4 regions of the Micromonospora mangrovi genome follow, and region 4 is predicted to be linked to each of the others. Evidence: riboswitches for the same ligand, from Rfam matches in the RefSeq annotation. Region 4 holds a riboswitch; each other region holds the start of a gene.
The links. Region 4 has a riboswitch for cyclic di-AMP ahead of ABUL08_RS00980 (coiled-coil domain-containing protein). Riboswitches for the same ligand answer to the same signal wherever they lie in the genome.

Region 1: linked by a shared signal. The riboswitch ahead of ABUL08_RS14260 (C39 family peptidase) and the one ahead of ABUL08_RS00980 (coiled-coil domain-containing protein) in region 4 are both predicted to bind cyclic di-AMP.
Region 2: linked by a shared signal. The riboswitch ahead of ABUL08_RS10345 (transglycosylase family protein) and the one ahead of ABUL08_RS00980 (coiled-coil domain-containing protein) in region 4 are both predicted to bind cyclic di-AMP.
Region 3: linked by a shared signal. The riboswitch ahead of ABUL08_RS23320 (C40 family peptidase) and the one ahead of ABUL08_RS00980 (coiled-coil domain-containing protein) in region 4 are both predicted to bind cyclic di-AMP.

What each region holds. Positions count from the first base shown of each region.
Region 1 covers NZ_CP159342.1:3,289,264-3,293,368, forward strand. The annotation lists gene ABUL08_RS14250 (CDP-glycerol glycerophosphotransferase family protein) at 1-93, shown strand, start outside; gene ABUL08_RS14255 (alpha/beta fold hydrolase) at 98-850, opposite strand; gene ABUL08_RS14260 (C39 family peptidase) at 957-1,808, opposite strand; cyclic di-AMP (ydaO/yuaA leader) riboswitch at 2,039-2,181, opposite strand; gene ABUL08_RS14265 (hypothetical protein) at 2,472-3,260, opposite strand; gene ABUL08_RS14270 (hypothetical protein) at 3,417-3,917, opposite strand.
Region 2 covers NZ_CP159342.1:2,311,835-2,315,939, reverse strand. The annotation lists gene ABUL08_RS10355 (helix-turn-helix transcriptional regulator) at 1-216, shown strand, start outside; gene ABUL08_RS10350 (glycoside hydrolase family 3 protein) at 335-2,158, shown strand; cyclic di-AMP (ydaO/yuaA leader) riboswitch at 2,323-2,496, shown strand; gene ABUL08_RS10345 (transglycosylase family protein) at 2,498-3,187, shown strand; gene ABUL08_RS10340 (radical SAM protein) at 3,320-4,105, shown strand, end outside.
Region 3 covers NZ_CP159342.1:5,203,962-5,208,066, reverse strand. The annotation lists gene ABUL08_RS23325 (N-acetylmuramoyl-L-alanine amidase) at 1-1,352, opposite strand, end outside; cyclic di-AMP (ydaO/yuaA leader) riboswitch at 1,586-1,722, shown strand; gene ABUL08_RS23320 (C40 family peptidase) at 1,782-2,768, shown strand; gene dcd (dCTP deaminase) at 2,818-3,396, opposite strand; gene ABUL08_RS23310 (pyridoxamine 5'-phosphate oxidase family protein) at 3,487-4,032, shown strand.
Region 4 covers NZ_CP159342.1:198,065-202,169, forward strand. The annotation lists gene ABUL08_RS00970 (SRPBCC family protein) at 1-252, shown strand, start outside; gene ABUL08_RS00975 (hypothetical protein) at 255-764, opposite strand; gene ABUL08_RS00980 (coiled-coil domain-containing protein) at 888-1,967, opposite strand; cyclic di-AMP (ydaO/yuaA leader) riboswitch at 1,972-2,101, opposite strand; gene ABUL08_RS00985 (cation diffusion facilitator family transporter) at 2,245-3,159, opposite strand; gene ABUL08_RS00990 (HelD family protein) at 3,267-4,105, opposite strand, start outside.

The DNA.
Region 1 (4,105 bases), 3.1 Mb from region 4:
GACGCGGCCCGGCGGGAGCTGGAGCCGGGGTGGGACCCGCCGGCGCCGCGCACCCCGGGCGGTGCCGAGCGGAACCTCTCCGCCGGCGTCTGAGGCGTCAACGGTAGGCGTCGAGCAGGTCGAGGACGGCCGCCGGATCCTCGACGTGGGCGTTGTGGCCGAGGCCGGGCAGGGTGGCCACCGGGACGCCGTACTCCTTGAGCTGGGCGTCGGTGACCATCGGGTCGTGCTCGCCGCGGGCCAGCAGCACCGGCACGTCGGTCGCCGCGAGCAGCGTCGGCAGGCACGGCTCACCGACGGCGAACGCCGCCGGGTCCATCGCCAGCCGCCAGCGGCCGTCCTCGCGGCGCAGCCCGGCGTCGACCGCCGGGTGGTCCGGCGCGAAGAGCCCGGTCAGCCCGGCGACCCGCAGGTAGCGGCGGGCCGCCTCGTCCCGGGTGCCGAACCAGGTCACCGGACGGGCCGCCAGCTCCGCGGCCTTCGCCAGCTCGGCGGACGACCAGACCGCCTTGATGCCGAGCCCGACCACCGCGTCGACCGGCAGGCCGACGCTCCGCGCGGCCAGCGCGAGCCCCACCACCCCACCGAGCGAGTGCCCGAGCACCACCAGCCGATCGTGCGGGCCGAGCCGCTCCGCGACCGGTCGCAGGTCCGTCACCACCCGTCGGGCGAGGCCGGTGAAGGAGTACGCGGGCAGCGGCGGCGACCAGCCGTGGCCGGCCAGGTCCGGGGCGAGCCAGCGTCCCGCCCAGCGGTGCTCCAGCAGCGGTGCCCAGGGCAGCCACACCTCACCGGTGGCGCCCAACCCGTGCAGCAGCAGCAGATGCCGGTTGCTCGTCTCGTCGCCCATGGGGCGCAGTGTGCCACCGGTCGGACACGATGCGCGAGAGCGGACGGCGGAGACGACATCGGGCGCCGGCTCCAAGAGCCGACGCCCGACGGGTGAACGGGGTTGATCAGGCGGAGTAGCCGCGGGTGGCCATCCAGTTCGCCAGGTCGGCGGCGCTGATCCAGTACGCCGGCAGCGACGGGTCCGCCGAGTCGGCGATCCGCAGGGTCCGGCCGTCGTTGGAGTAGCCCACCACGGCGATGTAGTGGCCGCCCGGGAAGGAGTGCCAGCCGCCGTCGGTGTCGGTGGCGTCACCGGCGACGTTGGCCACCACGCCCCGCCCGTTGCTGATCGCCTTGACCACGTCGGTCCGGAGCCGCTCGGTCTCCGCGGCGCTCGGCACGCCGTCGATCATCCGGGTCCGGTACGGGTCGCCCTTGACCTGCTGGTTGAGCACCCGGGTGGTGTCCTCGGCCGAGTTGGTGCCCATCTCGGTGGTGCCCAGCGCGACGGCCAGCTCGTCCTGGGTCCGCTCGATGCCGGTGGCGCTGAGCGCGTTGCGCACCGCCGCCGGGCCGCAGTTGTAGTAGGTGGTCTGCGCCTCGTAGGTGTAGTCGAGGACCTTCTTCGACGGCGGCTTCGGTGCCGCCTTGCGGGTGGTGTCCGGGTCCGGCTTGGCCGTGGTCGGCTTCGCGCTCGGCTTCGGCGAGAGCGAGGCGCTGGCCGACGGCGACGCGCTGGGCGAAACCGACGGGACGGCGGCGATCCGGGCCTGGGTGCCGGCCGCGACGTCGCTGAGCCGCGGGGCCAGTTCGGCCACGGCGGCGGTGTTCTCCTGGCGGACGGGCGCGTCGTCACCGTGTGCCAGCAGGGCACCGGTGCCGGAGGCCAGCACCAGGGCGGCGGCCGAGCCGGCGACGACCTGGTAGCGACGTTCGGTGGCGAGACGGCGCAGCTGCCGCTTGAGGGTGTGCTTCACGAGGTTTCCTCCACGGGGGCGGGGGCGGCACACGCCGGCCCGGCGCGCGGAGCTGTTCACGCGCGACGGAACGGATCCGTGGGCGGGGTGGACCGCGGGGAAGGGGTGCGCCCGGTCAGTCGGGCGCGGGGGCGGATGCCGGTATCAGCTCGCGGAGAGGGCGAGCGACGGCACCGCGGCGCCGTGGAGGGGGTGTGGCCGAGGGGTGGCAGGGTGCTGCACGAAGACGGAACTCCTTCCGACACCGCCTACCGGGTTAGCTGACGGATTCGGGCGGGAAGATCGCCCTACCGCGGGCCGTGGCTCGCGGATTCACCCCGGACGTGCATGGGTCCCCGGTTCGCAGAAGATCGCGATTGAGCGGGTCGGCGCGGCGTCGCCTCTTGCGATCGGAAACCGCACCGGACGCGCCGACACTACCGGCGGGCATGCGCCCTGCCAAGCGCTCCCACCTGCGCAAACGTCGAACACCCGGGCCCGACCGGAACAGACAGGTCACTGATGTCACTCAATGGGACGAGCACCCGAGAATGGAACGGGGGTCGATTACCGGACATCCGGTGAGCGGGTGACCGGGCAACCTGGGCCGGCCTGGACCGCCACGCCCCGGATGACCGTTTTCCGATTCCCGGGGCGACCGGGACGGCAGTTTCACATCACAATTCAGCCAACCCGCGCCGGCCGCCACCGGGCGGTCCGGGAAACGGCGGCGGAGGCGCCGACCGGGGCGAGGGTCTGGGTCACCGCGTCCGGCCGATGCACCGGGACGACTCCCGGGCGCAGCCGCTCCGTCGCCGCGTACGCCTCCACGGCCAGGGCACGCGCCGCCTCGGCGGCCAGCTCGGCCTCCCGCCACGCCTGCTGCTCCCGCTCGGCGGCGGCCCGGTACCCGGCCAACCGGCCGTCCCGAACCGCCCGCGCCAGGACGATCTCCTGCTCGGCCGGGTGCCGCCGGGGGTCCCACCCGTTGCGGTGGGCGAGCACGTCGGCGAGTTGCCGGGCGGTCAGCTCGCCCCGCCAGTGCGCCGCCATCGCGGCGTGGTGCAGCCAGCGCTCCCGGGCGGCGTACTCGGCGGGCGTGCGCGGGGTGTGCGGGGCGGGCAGCACGGCGGCACCGGCGAACCGCCGGGCGACCGCCTCCGCCTCGTCGTACGTCTGCCACGCCCGGTCCACCTCGTCCTGGGCGGCCAGCCACCGCTCCCGGCGCCGACGGGCGTTCTGGGCCGCTCCGGCGGCGGCGACGGCGACCTCCTCGGCGTACCGGCGCAGGTCGGCCAGGTGGGCCGCCTGTTCCGCCGCAGGGTCGACGGCCGGCTCGACGTCGGTGGGGGTGTCCCGCTCGGGGCGGGCGACGAGCACCGCGAGCAGGGTCAGGGCGAGCAGGAGCAGGGCCGACCAGATGGCGGCGGCCTCCGGGACCTCGATCAGGAACTGGTACAGAACGGTCTGCATGGTCGCACCTCACGGGGAGCGGGCGTGGTGTGGCGAGATCCGCAGGACCCGACGGGGCGGGGCGCGACCGGAACGGGCGCCGCCGAGCCGCCGTCGGGCGGATGCGGGGGGTGAGGTCGGGTGGTACGTGCTGGCGGGCCACCGCCCGCGCGGAGGTCAGCGGGTCGGCGGGGCGCGGGAGCCGAGGGCCGCCGGGGCCCACCCGATCGCGACGCGCTGCCGGCCGGCCGGCACGACCGACGCCGCCACCGTGGCGAGCACCACCGGGGCCGGCGCGACCGCGACACCGACCAGGTCGGACCCGGTCGAGGGGCTGACCTCGCGACGCGAGCCGGAGGCGCCGATGACCGTCCGCGTGGAGCCGGTTGCGCCGACGACGGCACGGTCGACGCCGGACGTGGGGCTGACCGCGTCGCCGGAGCGGGCTCCGGCGGCGACGGTGTGGCCCGCGCGGGCCGTGGGAATGACCGCGTGAGCGGAGCCGACGGTGGGCGTGGCCCGCAGCCAGCGGGTCGGCAACGGTGGGTCGGACCAGTCGTCGGCGGCGGAGGCGAGGGAGTCGCCCACCGGGGGCGCCCAGGTCGGCGCGGCCACCTCGACGGGGAGTGTCGTCGCCCCGAGGGAGAAGGCGAGCGTCACGGCCAGACTGGTGAGCATGCGAACGGTCCAGCGCGCCAGCCACCACACGGGACTGGTGAGCGCGACCGGAAGCACGGCCCCACGCTACCGCCGTTGCCGCCGCCCCGCATCGCCGCCGGGCGTGTCGTCCCGGCCCGATCACGGTGCTGACCAGGGTGGACACCAGCCGCTGATTCATTTACGTCATCAGATCGGTGGCGGGCCGG
Region 2 (4,105 bases), 2.1 Mb from region 4:
CCGGCGCCGAGCCGCCCGACCGGTCTCGCCGCCCGGCTCACCCCGCAGGAGCTGCAGATCGTCACGCTCGCCGCCAGCGGCCTGTCCAACAAGGACATCGCGACGCGGCTGTTCCTCTCCGCCCGCACGGTCGGCTATCACCTCTACAAGGCGTACCCGAAGCTCGGCGTGGTGTCCCGCGCCGAGCTGTCCGACCTGGACCTGACGGGGGTGTGACCGCCGGCGGTCGCCGAACCGCCCGGCGGTTCCGGAACCGGCGCATCGTTCCCAGTCGATGCAAGCTGGCATAGGGTGCCGGTGAACGGCCTCAGCGTTCCTCCGGAAGGAGCGATCCGTGATCCGTCGCCACCGCCCCCTCGCAATCGTCGGCCTCCTCGTCGCGGTCACCGCCCTGGTCGCGCCCGCGCCGGCCACCGCCGCCGGGCTGCCCTACCAGGATCCGACCCTGCCCGTCGCGACCCGCGTCGCCGACCTGCTCTCCCGGATGACCCTGGACGAGAAGCTCGGCCAGATGACCCAGGCCGAGCGCGGCTCGGTGACCGCCGCCGACCTCACCACCTACCGGCTCGGCTCGCTGCTCTCCGGCGGCGGCTCCGCGCCCACGCCCAACACCGCCACCGCCTGGGCCGACATGTACGACGGCTTCCAGCGCGCCGCCCTCGCCACGCCCCTGGCCATCCCGATGATCTACGGAGTGGACGCCGTGCACGGGCACAACAACGTCCACGGCGCGACGATCTTCCCGCACAACATCGGCCTCGGCGCGACCCGCGACCCCGCCCTGGTGCAGCAGATCGGGCAGGCGGTGGCCGAGGAGGTCAGCGGCACCGGCGTCGACTGGGACTTCGCCCCCTGCCTCTGCGTGGCCCGCAACGACCGGTGGGGCCGCACCTACGAGTCGTTCGGGGAGACCCCGGACCTGCCGTCGAGCATGTCCACACTGGTCACCGGCCTGCAGGGCAGCACCCTCGGCGGGCCGACCTCGGTGCTCGCCACCGCCAAGCACTACGTCGGCGACGGTGGCACCACTGGCGGTGTCGACCAGGGCGACACCCGGCTCAGCGAGGCCGACCTGCGGGCCGTCCACCTGCCGCCGTTCCAGGCCGCCGTGCAGCGCGGGGTCGGCTCGGTGATGATCTCCTACAGCAGCTGGAACGGCGTCAGGATGCACGGCAACCAGTACCTGATCACCAGCGTCCTCAAGGGCGAACTCGGCTTCTCCGGCTTCGTCGTCTCGGACTGGAACGGCATCGACCAGATCGACGGCGCCGCCGGCTTCACCGCCGCCGAGGTCACCGTCGCGATCAACGCCGGCATCGACATGGTGATGGTGCCGACCGCCTGGAAGACGTTCCTCAGCACGCTCCGCGCCGAGGTGCAGAACGGCCACGTCCCGCTGAGCCGGATCGACGACGCGAACCGGCGCATCCTCACCAAGAAGTTCGAGCTGGGCCTCTTCGAGCGGCCGTACACCGACCGGAGCTGGACCGCGACGGTGGGCGACGCCGCCCATCGGGCGCTGGCCCGGCAGGCCGTGCGGGAGTCCCAGGTGCTGCTGAAGAACGCCGGCGGTGTGCTGCCGCTGGCCCGGGACAACAACAAGATCTTCGTGGCCGGCAAGAACGCCGACGACATCGGCAACTCCAGCGGCGGCTGGACCATCTCCTGGCAGGGCTCGTCCGGCGCGATCACCCCCGGCACCACCATCCTGCAGGGCATTCGCGCGGCGGTCGGTCCGACCACGACCGTCACCTACAACCAGCGCGGCACCGGCATCGACCGCAGCTACCGGGCCGCGATCGCGGTGGTCGGCGAGACGCCGTACGCCGAGGGGCGGGGCGACCGGACCGGCAGTATGAGCCTGGACCGGGACGACCTGCGGACGATCTCGACGCTGCGCAACGCGGGCGTGCCGGTTGTCGTGGTGCTGGTGTCCGGCCGTCCACTGGACGTCGCCACCGAGCTGCCCCGCTGGGACGCGCTGCTGGCGTCCTGGTTGCCCGGCACCGAGGGCGCCGGGGTGGCCGACGTGCTCTTCGGTGCCGCGCCGACCGGAAAACTGCCGATGACCTGGATGAACTCGGTCAGCCAGCAGCCCATCAACGCCGGCGACGGCCAGGTCCCACTCTTCCCTCAGGGCTTCGGCCTGACCTACTGACGACACGCGTGGACTGTCCGAGCGGGAGCTTGTAAGGCACGCTTCCGCACCCCGCAACTCGAGATGTCGTGCCGTCGCTCAGCCGGGTGAAGAACTTCACAAGAAGTGGGCGATCGCCCGAAACCGTCCCTAACGTCGTATGCGTTCGCGATCGCGGACACCACGGACCGGCAACGCCTAATCCCGCCGCCGGTCCGGTGGTACCTGGACCTCAGGCGGGAGCGGGGGACCCACACGTTCCTCGGTGCTCGACACCTCGGGGTGAAGCCGCCATCCGGCGGCCGGGCTCCTCGGCCCGAACCCGACAGCTCACCTCGTCGGCGTGGAGGAAACCACACAATGGCTACTGCACACATCGCTCGCCACCGTCGGACCAGCGCCCGTCGGGTCGCCGTCGGGGCGCTCGTCGCCGGCGCCGCCACCGGTGCCGCCGCGATCCTCGGCCCGGTCGCGCCGGCCAGCGCGGCCAGCGTCAACTGGGACGCCATCGCCCAGTGCGAGTCCGGCGGCAACTGGCACATCAACACCGGCAACGGCTTCTACGGTGGCCTCCAGTTCACCAAGGGCACCTGGAACGGTTACGGCGGCCAGAAGTACGCCAGCCGCGCCGACCTGGCCAGCCGCGGTGAGCAGATCGCGATCGCCGAGAAGGTCCTCGACGGGCAGGGCATCGGCGCCTGGCCGGTCTGCGGCAAGAAGGGCGGCTCCACCAAGCACTACTCCAGCAAGGACTCCGGCTCGTCGGCCAAGAAGGACTCCGGCACCAAGCACCGCTCCCACTCCGGCACCAAGTCGAAGGCGGAGCACCGCTCCTCGCGGGACGAGAAGCCCGCGACCCGTGACCACCGGCGTACCGCGCCGGCCTCGGGCGGCTCCACCTATGTGGTGAAGTCGGGCGACACGCTGTCGATGATCGCCGACGCGAAGGACCTCGCCGGCGGTTGGCACGCCCTGTACGAGCGCAACAAGCGCGTCGTCGGCGCCGACCCGGGCCTGATCTTCCCGGGTCAGCAGCTGCGCCTGCGCTGATCGGCGTACCGGGTCCGCCCGGTGCCGATCGACCACGAACGCCCGGCCGGGTCCACCGGCCGGGCGTTCCGTCGTAGCCGGCCCGGAGGGTGACGTCGGGTTTGCGGGGGCCGGATCAGGGCATTCGGGGGCATGTCGACCGTCGTCGAGGATCCGCCGCTGCCGACGCACCTCCAGTTGGAGATCACCTCGGCGTGCAACCTGCGCTGCCTGATGTGCCTGGTCCGCTACCGACCGCCGGTGAACAAGCTGGCCGGGGCGATGGCCCCGGAACTCTTCGACCGCATCGTGGCCGACGTGCCGGGGCTGCGCCGGCTGACCCTCCAGGGGCTCGGCGAGCCGCTGCTGTCGCCGTACCTGGCCGACATGATCGACACGGCGGTGGGCCGGGGCATCACGGTCGGCTTCAACACCAACGCCACCCTGCTGCACCGGCGCCGCGCCGAGGAACTGGTCGCCAGCGGGGTCGACTGGCTGCACGTCTCGCTCGACGGCGCCCGGGCGGCGGCGTACGAGCGGGTCCGCGACGGCGCGAACTTCGACGTCGTGGTGGCCAACCTCGCCGGCCTGGTCGAGGCGAAGCGGGCGGCGGGCAGCGCCACCCCCTGGATCCGGGTGGTCTTCGTCGCCATGCGCGACACCGTCGCGGAGCTGCCCGAGCTGGTCCGCCTGCTCGGCCGGATCGGGGTGGACGAGCTGCACGTGCAGAACCTGTCGCACAGCTTCTCCGACGCCGACCCGGCCGGCCGCTACGCCGAGATCCGCGAGTTCACCGCCGACCAGGCGCTCTGGGCCGGGGTGGACACCGACCGGGCCGCCGCGCTGTTCGGCGAGGCCGCCGCGGTGGCGCGGGAGACCGGCGTACGCCTGCGGCTGCCGCACCCCGGTGCGGCGCCGGCCGCCCCGCGCACCGCCGGC
Region 3 (4,105 bases), 1.7 Mb from region 4:
AGGCCGGTGTGCGCGGTGCCGGTGCCCCGGAACGGCGCCTTCATCAGGTCGAAGTAGTGCGACCAGTCCCAGTAGGGCCCCGGGTCCCAGTGCATGCCGGCCACCGTGCCGGCGGTGGTGCCGGGGACGTTGTCGTGGCCGAGGATGTGCTGCCGGTCCAGCGGGATCTGGAACCGCAGCGCCAGGTGCCGGACCAGCTTCGCCGAGGTCCGGTACATCGCCTCGGTGTACCAGGTGCCGTGGCCGGCGAAGCCCTCGTGCTCGATGCCGATCGACTTCGCGTTGACGTACCAGTTGCCGGCGTGCCAGCCGACGTCCTTGGCCTTGATGTGCTGGGCGACGTAGCCGTCCACCGAGCGCAGCGTGTAGTGCCAGCCCAGGTAGGTCTTCGTCTGCACCAGCTTGACGCTCGGGCCGAAGTAGCCCTCGGTGTCGTGGATGACGATGTACTCGATCTTCTGCTGCGCCGGCCGCTCACCGAGGTCGTGGTTGCCGTAGTCGCCCGGGTTCGGGCCGTACTTCTCGTAGGGCGCGGGGATCCACTCGCAGGCGAGGCGGACCGGGCACTCCAGGCCGTCCGGCCGTTCGGCCCGGCGCAGTCCCAGCTTGTGCAGGCCGGACTCGTCCGGCGTCACCGCGACGGCGGCGAGGGTGACCCGCTGCCCGTCGTCGGTGGTCCGGGTCGCGCCGAGGCCGATCTGGTCGTACACCTCGTCGGCGAAGGCCGCCGCGGCGTCCTCGGTGTCCGCGCCGGAGTACCGGGCCACCGCGCCGTACCAGGCCGCCGGGTCGCTGCCGGCACCGACCGGCGCGGCCAGCGCCCTCTGGTACGACGCGAGCAGCGCCGCCCCGCCACGGATGTTGGCGGCGGCGTCGTCGCGCAGCGTCTCCTCGGCCACGCCGGTGAGCGCGGCAGCCGCGTCGAGGGTCTGCAGGGACGCCGACGGCAGCAGGTCGCCGGCCGGCTCGGCCGCAGCGGCGGTGTCGACGGTCAGCGGGCGGGACTCGTCGCCCCGGGGGTCCTCGTTCTCGTCGACGTGCGAGCTGGACGGGGTGGCGGCGACCTGCGCGGCGTCGGTCAGGTGCATGGGGCCGTAGCCGCCGCTGGTGCTCGGCTGGCCGGGGTGGGTGTCCCAGCGGGATTCGAGGTAGGAGACGCCGAGCAGAACGCTCTCCGGTACGCCGTACTCGGCGGCGGCTGCCGCGTACTGCTGCTGGCGGTCGGTGGGTTCGGTGGTCCCCGCGGTGGCGGGGTCGGCGACGACCGGTCCGGTGACGAGCAGGACGGTGGCCGCCGCCACGGCGGTGGCGAGCACGATCCGTGCGCGCGGTGGAACGGGGGTGAGGTGCATGGAACCTCCAGGTCCGACGGGGGTCACTGCGTGCTCACCCTCGCCCCGGGCACCGCCTCGGGTCAATACTTTCCGCTTAATGATGTTGCATGAAAGAATCCTTCATCGAGTCCGGTCGACCCGGCGGAACAGGTACGGAGTGTCACGGCGTCGCGGGTTGCGGATCGATAACGGCCATCTCTACTCTGGTCAATCGTCGACCGGAAACTGGACCGTCCAACCCGGGGGGTCACGGTCGGACACCGCCGAGTCGCCTCCGGGCGAACCGGGGACCCAGGTAACCGGGGTGAATCCGCAGCACTGCGGTAGGGCGGCTCCCTTCCCGCCCGAACCCGTCAGCTAACCCGGTAGGCGGTCACGAAGAAGGAGTACGGAAGCCCGGTGGCACACCATGCCCCGCGGCGACCGTCGGTCCGGTCGGTCGACCGGATGACGGCTGCGCCGCGCCCACGCTGGTCCCGCTTCACCACCCTCCTCGCCGCCCTGGCCGGCACCGCGGTCGTCCTGACCGGCGGCGCCACGGCGGCCCACGCCGAACCCTCGGTCACCGAGATCGAACGTCAGATCGACCAGGACTGGGAAAAGCTCGAACCGGTCATCGAGCAGTACAACGCCACCAGTCAGGACCTGGCGGTCAAGACCAGGCAGGCCGACGCCCTCGCCAAGCAGATCGCCCCGCTCCAGCTCCAGGTCGACCTCGCCATGGGGCAGGTCAGCGGGCTGGCCGCCGAGGCGTACAAGGGTCAGAACGTGGGCACGGTGAACGCGCTGCTCGGCAGCCGCTCACCGGGCGACGTGCTGACCGGCCTGGAGCTGCTCGACCGCTTCGCGCACCGCCAGGCGCAGGAGGTGCGGTCCGTCGTCGACCTCCGCGACCAGTTGGCCGCGAAGAAGAAGCCGCTGGACGAGATGGTCGCCCAGCTGGCCCGGACCAAGGCCCAGCTCGGAGCGAAGAAGCAGCAGATCAACGCCGAGATCGCCCGCCTCGGCAAGCTCCGGCTCAAGGTGTACGGCAGCGGCGGCGGCGGTCCGCTGCGGCCCGCACCCTGCCCGTCCGGCTACCCGGGCGGTCCCGCCGGGATCGCCGTCAAGTTCGCCTGCGCCCAGATCGGCAAGATCTATGTCTGGGGCGCCGCCGGCCCGGACCACTTCGACTGCTCCGGCCTGACCATGGCCGCCTGGGACAAGGCGGGCGTCTCGCTGCCGCACAACGCGCGGCAGCAGCACGACGTCACCCGACGGGTCAGCCGCAGTGAGCTGCGCCCCGGTGACCTGGTCTTCTACTACAGCGACCTGCACCACGTCGGCATGTACGTCGGCGACGGCTGGGTGGTGCACGCCTCCCAGTCCGGCAAGCCCATCACCATGAAGCGCGTCGACGACGGCCAGATCAACAGCTACGGCCGCCCCGGCTGACGGGTGACGCGGGGTCCCTTCCCCTGGAAGGGGCCCCGCGCCGACGCGGTCAGCGGATCGGCCAGGTGCGCCAGTTCTGCCAGGAGCGGCTCGGGGTCGGGCCGCGCTGGCCCTGGTAACGCGAGCCGTAGACGGCGGAGCCGTACGGGTGCTCGGCCGGCGACGAGAGCCGGAAGATGCAGAGCTGGCCGATCTTCATGCCGGGCCAGAGCGTGATCGGCAGGTTCGCCACGTTGGACAGCTCCAGCGTGACGTGCCCGGAGAAACCCGGGTCGATGAAGCCGGCGGTGGAGTGGGTGAGCAGCCCGAGCCGGCCCAGGCTGGACTTGCCCTCCAGTCGCCCGGCGAGCTGATCACCCAGCGAGATCACCTCGAGCGTCGAGGCGAGCACGAACTCGCCCGGGTGCAGCACGAACGGCTCCCCCTCGGGCACCTCGACCATCGAGGTCAGGTCGTCCTGCTGCATCGCCGGGTCGATGTGCGTGTAGAGGTGGTTGTTGAAGACCCGGAAGAGCTTGTCCAGGCGTACGTCGATGCTGGACGGCTGCACCAGCGTCGGCTCGAAGGGCTCCAGCGCGAGCGTGCCCGCCTTGATCTCGGAGACCAGGTCGCGGTCGGAGAGCAGCATCGGAACACCATAGCGACCGGTGTCGGCGAGTGGCGTGTCGGACTGCGTGTCGGACTGCGCGTTCGTACGTGTGTTCGATAGAATGTCCGCATGGCTTCCTGGTCCGAATTCGCCGCCGACGAGCCCCGCCTCGCCGACGAGATCCGCCTTCTCATGCAGCAGTACGGGCCGGGCTTCGGCTATCTCGCCACGGTCCGTGCCGACGGTGGGCCCCGCGTCCACCCGGTCTCCCCGGTCATCACCGACGATGGGCTCTACTGCTTCGTCGTCGACTCGCCCAAGCGCCGTGACCTCGAACGCGACGGTCGCTACGCGCTGCACTCGTTCCCGCCCGAGGAGAGCGACGACGAGGCCTACGTGGCCGGTCACGCCCGTCTCGTGACCGACCCCGCGCGGGTGGCGCGACTGGCCGAGATCGGCCGCGCCGCTCCCCGGGTCGACTGGCGGCTCTTCGAGTTCACCGTCGACGTGGCGATGCTGACCCGCCGCGCCCAGGGCGGGATCCGCCCGGCTGACGACCGACCCGCGGTGCAGGTCTGGCTCGACCCCCGGGGAGCCGCTCCGGCGTCCCCGATCGCCGCCGGCGAGGGTCTGCGTGGCCGGCGGGGCTTCGACACCCGCCGCACGGCCGCCTGAGCCGCGCACGCCGAGCCCGGAAACACGCCGGTGCCGGCCCCGTTCGACGGGGCCGGCACCGTTGTCGTGCTGG
Region 4 (4,105 bases):
CAGGCCGACGTGCTGATCGCGACCGAGGACGAGGTGGTGACGGTGGCCCGGCAGCGCCCGGCCACCACCGTGCGCAACCACACCCGGCTGCGGGACGAGCCGGGCGGCGTGGTCCGGATCGACGTCGAGATCACGTTGACCGCACCGGCGCCGCTCTTCGGCTACGCCTTCCGCCAGGCCCGGGCGGCCCACCTGGGGCTGGCCAGCCGGCTCGGCGCGGTGCTCGACCGTGGCCCGGACGCCCCCGCCTGAGGTCAGCCGCGTCGCCCGGCGGTGACCGGCCGGCGGGTCGTCGGCGCGGCCGCCCGCAGCCGCCCCCACGGCTTGTACGTCGACAGCACGGTGGCGACGACCAGCAGCGTGCTGGAGACGGCCGGGGCGACGACCAGGTCGGCCCGCAGGTGGCCGGAGGCCGCCGCGCCCAGCTCGCCGAGCCGCCGGATGCGGGGGGTGAGGAGCAGCAGGACCAGGCCCAGCATGCCCGTGGTGAGGGTGAACTTGACCAGCACCCAGCGCCAGCGCAGCAGCCCCCACGGGGTGAGCAGCGCGCTGGCCACGCCGACCAGCCAGACCAGCCCGCTCAGCGGCGCGAAGAGCCAGGTCACCACCAGCCCGGCGGTCGGATAGACCGCTGTCGGCGGGGCGCCGCGCAGCCCGGCGATCCCCAGGATGAGCAGCACCAGGTCGGTGCCGAGCCAGCCGAGCGAGGTGACCAGGTGCAGGGTCAGCAGCGCCTTGCGGGTGGTCGGGGAGAGCCGCCTCATGCCCCGATAATCGCCGCGGGGGAGCGCGGCGTCGTGGGTCCGGCGGCGACACCCGGCGTACGTCGGGCGACGTAGCAGCCGCGTCGCCCGACCCGGGGACGGGCCGGGCGACGCGGGTGGGGCTCAGTAGACCGACAGGTGCACGTGGTTGGTGTGGTCGCTGGACGGGTCGCCGTTGCCGCCGCTGTACGCCTTCCAGCCACTGCTCGGCAGCCAGATCCGCTTGAACCAGATCACGTAGAGCACGGCCAGCGCGTCGGCGTTGCGGATGAAGTACGCCGCCAGGTTGTCGCCGTACGTCCGGTCCCCGCCGGAGGCGACGCCGCCGAAGCCGTCGGTCTGCGCGGCGAAGTCGCAGGCCCGCCCCTTCGGGTGTTCACCGGAGCCGCTGGGTCGGTGGCAGGAGACGTACCGCTTGAAGCCGGCGGCCTGCGCCTGCCGCAGGGCGTGCAGGGTGCGCGGGGTGATGCAGCCGTCGGCGGGGGTCGGGTCGTCCACGCTGCACGACTCGGGCGGCCAGGAGCCGTCGGAGTTGCGCGGTGCCGGGGTCGCGTTGGCGCTGGAGGTGCCCCGGTTGCCGCCGCTGTCGGCGGTACGGGGGGCGGGGGCGTCGGCCTTGGCGTTCGCCACCTCGATGGCGCGTTCGGCCTGCTGCTTGCGCTTCTCCATCACCGTGACCTGCTTGCGCTGCTCCTGGATCTCGATGCCGAGCGCGGTCCGGGTGCTGGTGGCCTGGTCGCGGGTCTCGATCAGCTCGCGCAGCGCCCGGTCCTCGTGCGCGGCGACCTGCTCCAGCGCCGAGGCGCGGTCCATGAAGCCTTCCGGGCTGCCGCTGTTGAGCAGCGCCGACGCCGCGCTCAGTCGACCGGCCCGGTACGCCACCCCGGCGATCTCGCCGACGTTGGCGTCCCGGGCGGCCAGCTCGGTCTCGACCGTCTTGAGCTGGGTGGTGAGCTGCTGCTGTCGGCTGATCGAGCGGGCCAGCGCGGCCTTCGCGTCCAGCCAGCCCTTGCTCGCCGCGTCGAGCTGGGCGCGCAGCGCCGGGGTGCCGCCCTCGTCGTCGTCGCCGGGCGCGGCGGCGCGCAGCGGGGGTGCCGCCGTCGCGGGGGAGACCGGCGCGACCACGACGCCGAACGCGAGCGTCGTGACGAGCAGGGCCGCCAGCCGGGCGGCCGTCCGTCGTACTGGTGCCACTGATGGCATGCACATGTCCTTCCGTCAGCCGCCGACCGGGTTAGCTGACGGGTTCGGGACGGAAGATCCCTACCGCTGACGCGGATGCACCCCACGAACATGGTTCCCCGGCTCGCCCTGTGGCGATTAGGCGGCGGCCACCGCAGGCGCCGGAGGGCGCCGCCCGGCGGAGGCCGCGGTCGAGCCTACCGGCGTGTCCCCGGTCCGGCGCGGTACGCGGCCGGTGTCGAGCGGGGCAAAACCGGCATATGACTACAATAACCACACAGATTTAAGAGTGTGCTAATTACCACTCAACCGCACCGCAGGCACCTGCTGACGCTCCGGGTTCGATCTGCAACGTGGCGTGGTCGATGTGGAAGTCCTCGTGCAGCGCGGTCCGCGCCGCCGCCAGCACGTCGCCCACCTCGGCCCCCGACGTCATGGTCAGGTGCGCGGAGGCCACCTCCATCCCCGAGGTCAGCGTCCAGACGTGCAGGTCGTGCACCTCGGCGACGCCGGGGACCGCGGCGAGACGGTCGTGCACGGCGGTCACCTGGAGGTGCGCCGGGGCGGCCTGGACCAGGATGCGGACCGCCGCCCGGCCCAGCCGCCAGGTGCGCGGCAGGATGAACACGCCGATGGCCACCGCCACCAGCGGATCCGCCCACCACCAGTCGGTGAGCGCGATGACCAGCGCGGCCCCGATCACGCCCAGCGAGCCGAGCAGGTCGCCCAGCACCTCCAGGTACGCCCCGCGCAGGTTGATGCTCTCCTTGGCCCCGCCGCGCAGCAGGGCGAAGGCGACGACGTTGGCGAGCAGGCCGAGCACCGCCACGGCGAGCATCGGCCCGGCCAGCACCTCCGGTGGCGCGCCGAACCGGCGGACCGCCTCGATCAGGACGTAGACGGCGACCCCGCCGAGCAGCACGGCGTTGGCCAGCGCGGCCAGCACCTCCAGCCGATAGAGCCCGAAGGTGCGCTGCGGGTCGGTGTCGGCGCGCCGGGTGGCGGTGATCGCGGCGAGCGCCATGCCGATGCCCAGCACGTCGGTGAACATGTGCCCGGCGTCGGAGAGCAGTGCGAGCGAGCCGGTCGTGAAGGCGGCCACCGCCTCGACCGCCATCAGGGCGGCGAGGACCCCGAACGCGGCCCAGAGCCGACCGCGGTGGCGGTGCGCGGCGTTGGCGATCGCGCCGCTGTGGTCATGACCTGCGCCCACGCCCACACCCTCCGTCCCTCGGCCGAGCCGGGCCCAATCTATGTTCACATCGCTATGTGTGCAACTGACCGCCGGGCAACCGCCCCCGCAACTGCCGGCGAGCCGGATCAGCCCGTCGGGTCGATCGTGGTGAGCCGTTGGGTGGCCCGGGACAGCGCCACATAGAGCGTCCGCACCCCGGAGCCCGGATCCGCCCGGATCTCGCTCGGCGCGACCAGTACGACACCGTCGTACTCCATGCCCTTGGCCTGGAGGCTGGTCACCACCTGGAGCCGGGAGCCGCCGACGCCCTCCAGCCAGCCGGCCACCTCGTCCCGGCGGGGCACCGGCGTGATCACGCCCACCGTCCCCTCCACCTCGGCCAGCAGCGCGCCCACCGCCTCGACCGTCGCGGCGGGCAGCCCGGCCGCCGGCACCGTCCGCTCGACCGGGGCGATCCCGGTGGAGCGGACCGCCGTGGGCAGCGCCAGCTCCGGATACAGCCGGCCGATCTCCGCCGCCGCCACCGCGAAGATCTCCGCCGAGTTGCGGTAGTTGGTGGTCAACGTGAACTGGTGCCGGCGCCGCCGCCCCAGCGCCTGGTCCCGCGCCCGGGTCAACTCCTCCGGATCACCCGTCCAGGCGGTCTGCGCCGGGTCACCCACCACCGTCCAGGACGCCAACCGGCCCCGCCGGCCCACCATCCGCCACTGCATCGGCGACACGTCCTGCGCCTCGTCGACCACCACGTGCGCGTACTCCCGGTAGTCCTCCGGGCGCTCCCGGGCGGCGTCGCGGGCGGCCCGCTGCCGCTCGACGGCGGTGCTCAACTCGCGCACCCCACCGGCGAGCTGGTACGGGTCGCGCTTCTGCCGCGCCGGGCGCACCGGCTGGCCGAGCAGCGCGTCCAACTCGTCCAGCAGCGCGATGTCCGCGATGGTCAGCCCCGCGTCGGCCAGGCTCCGGT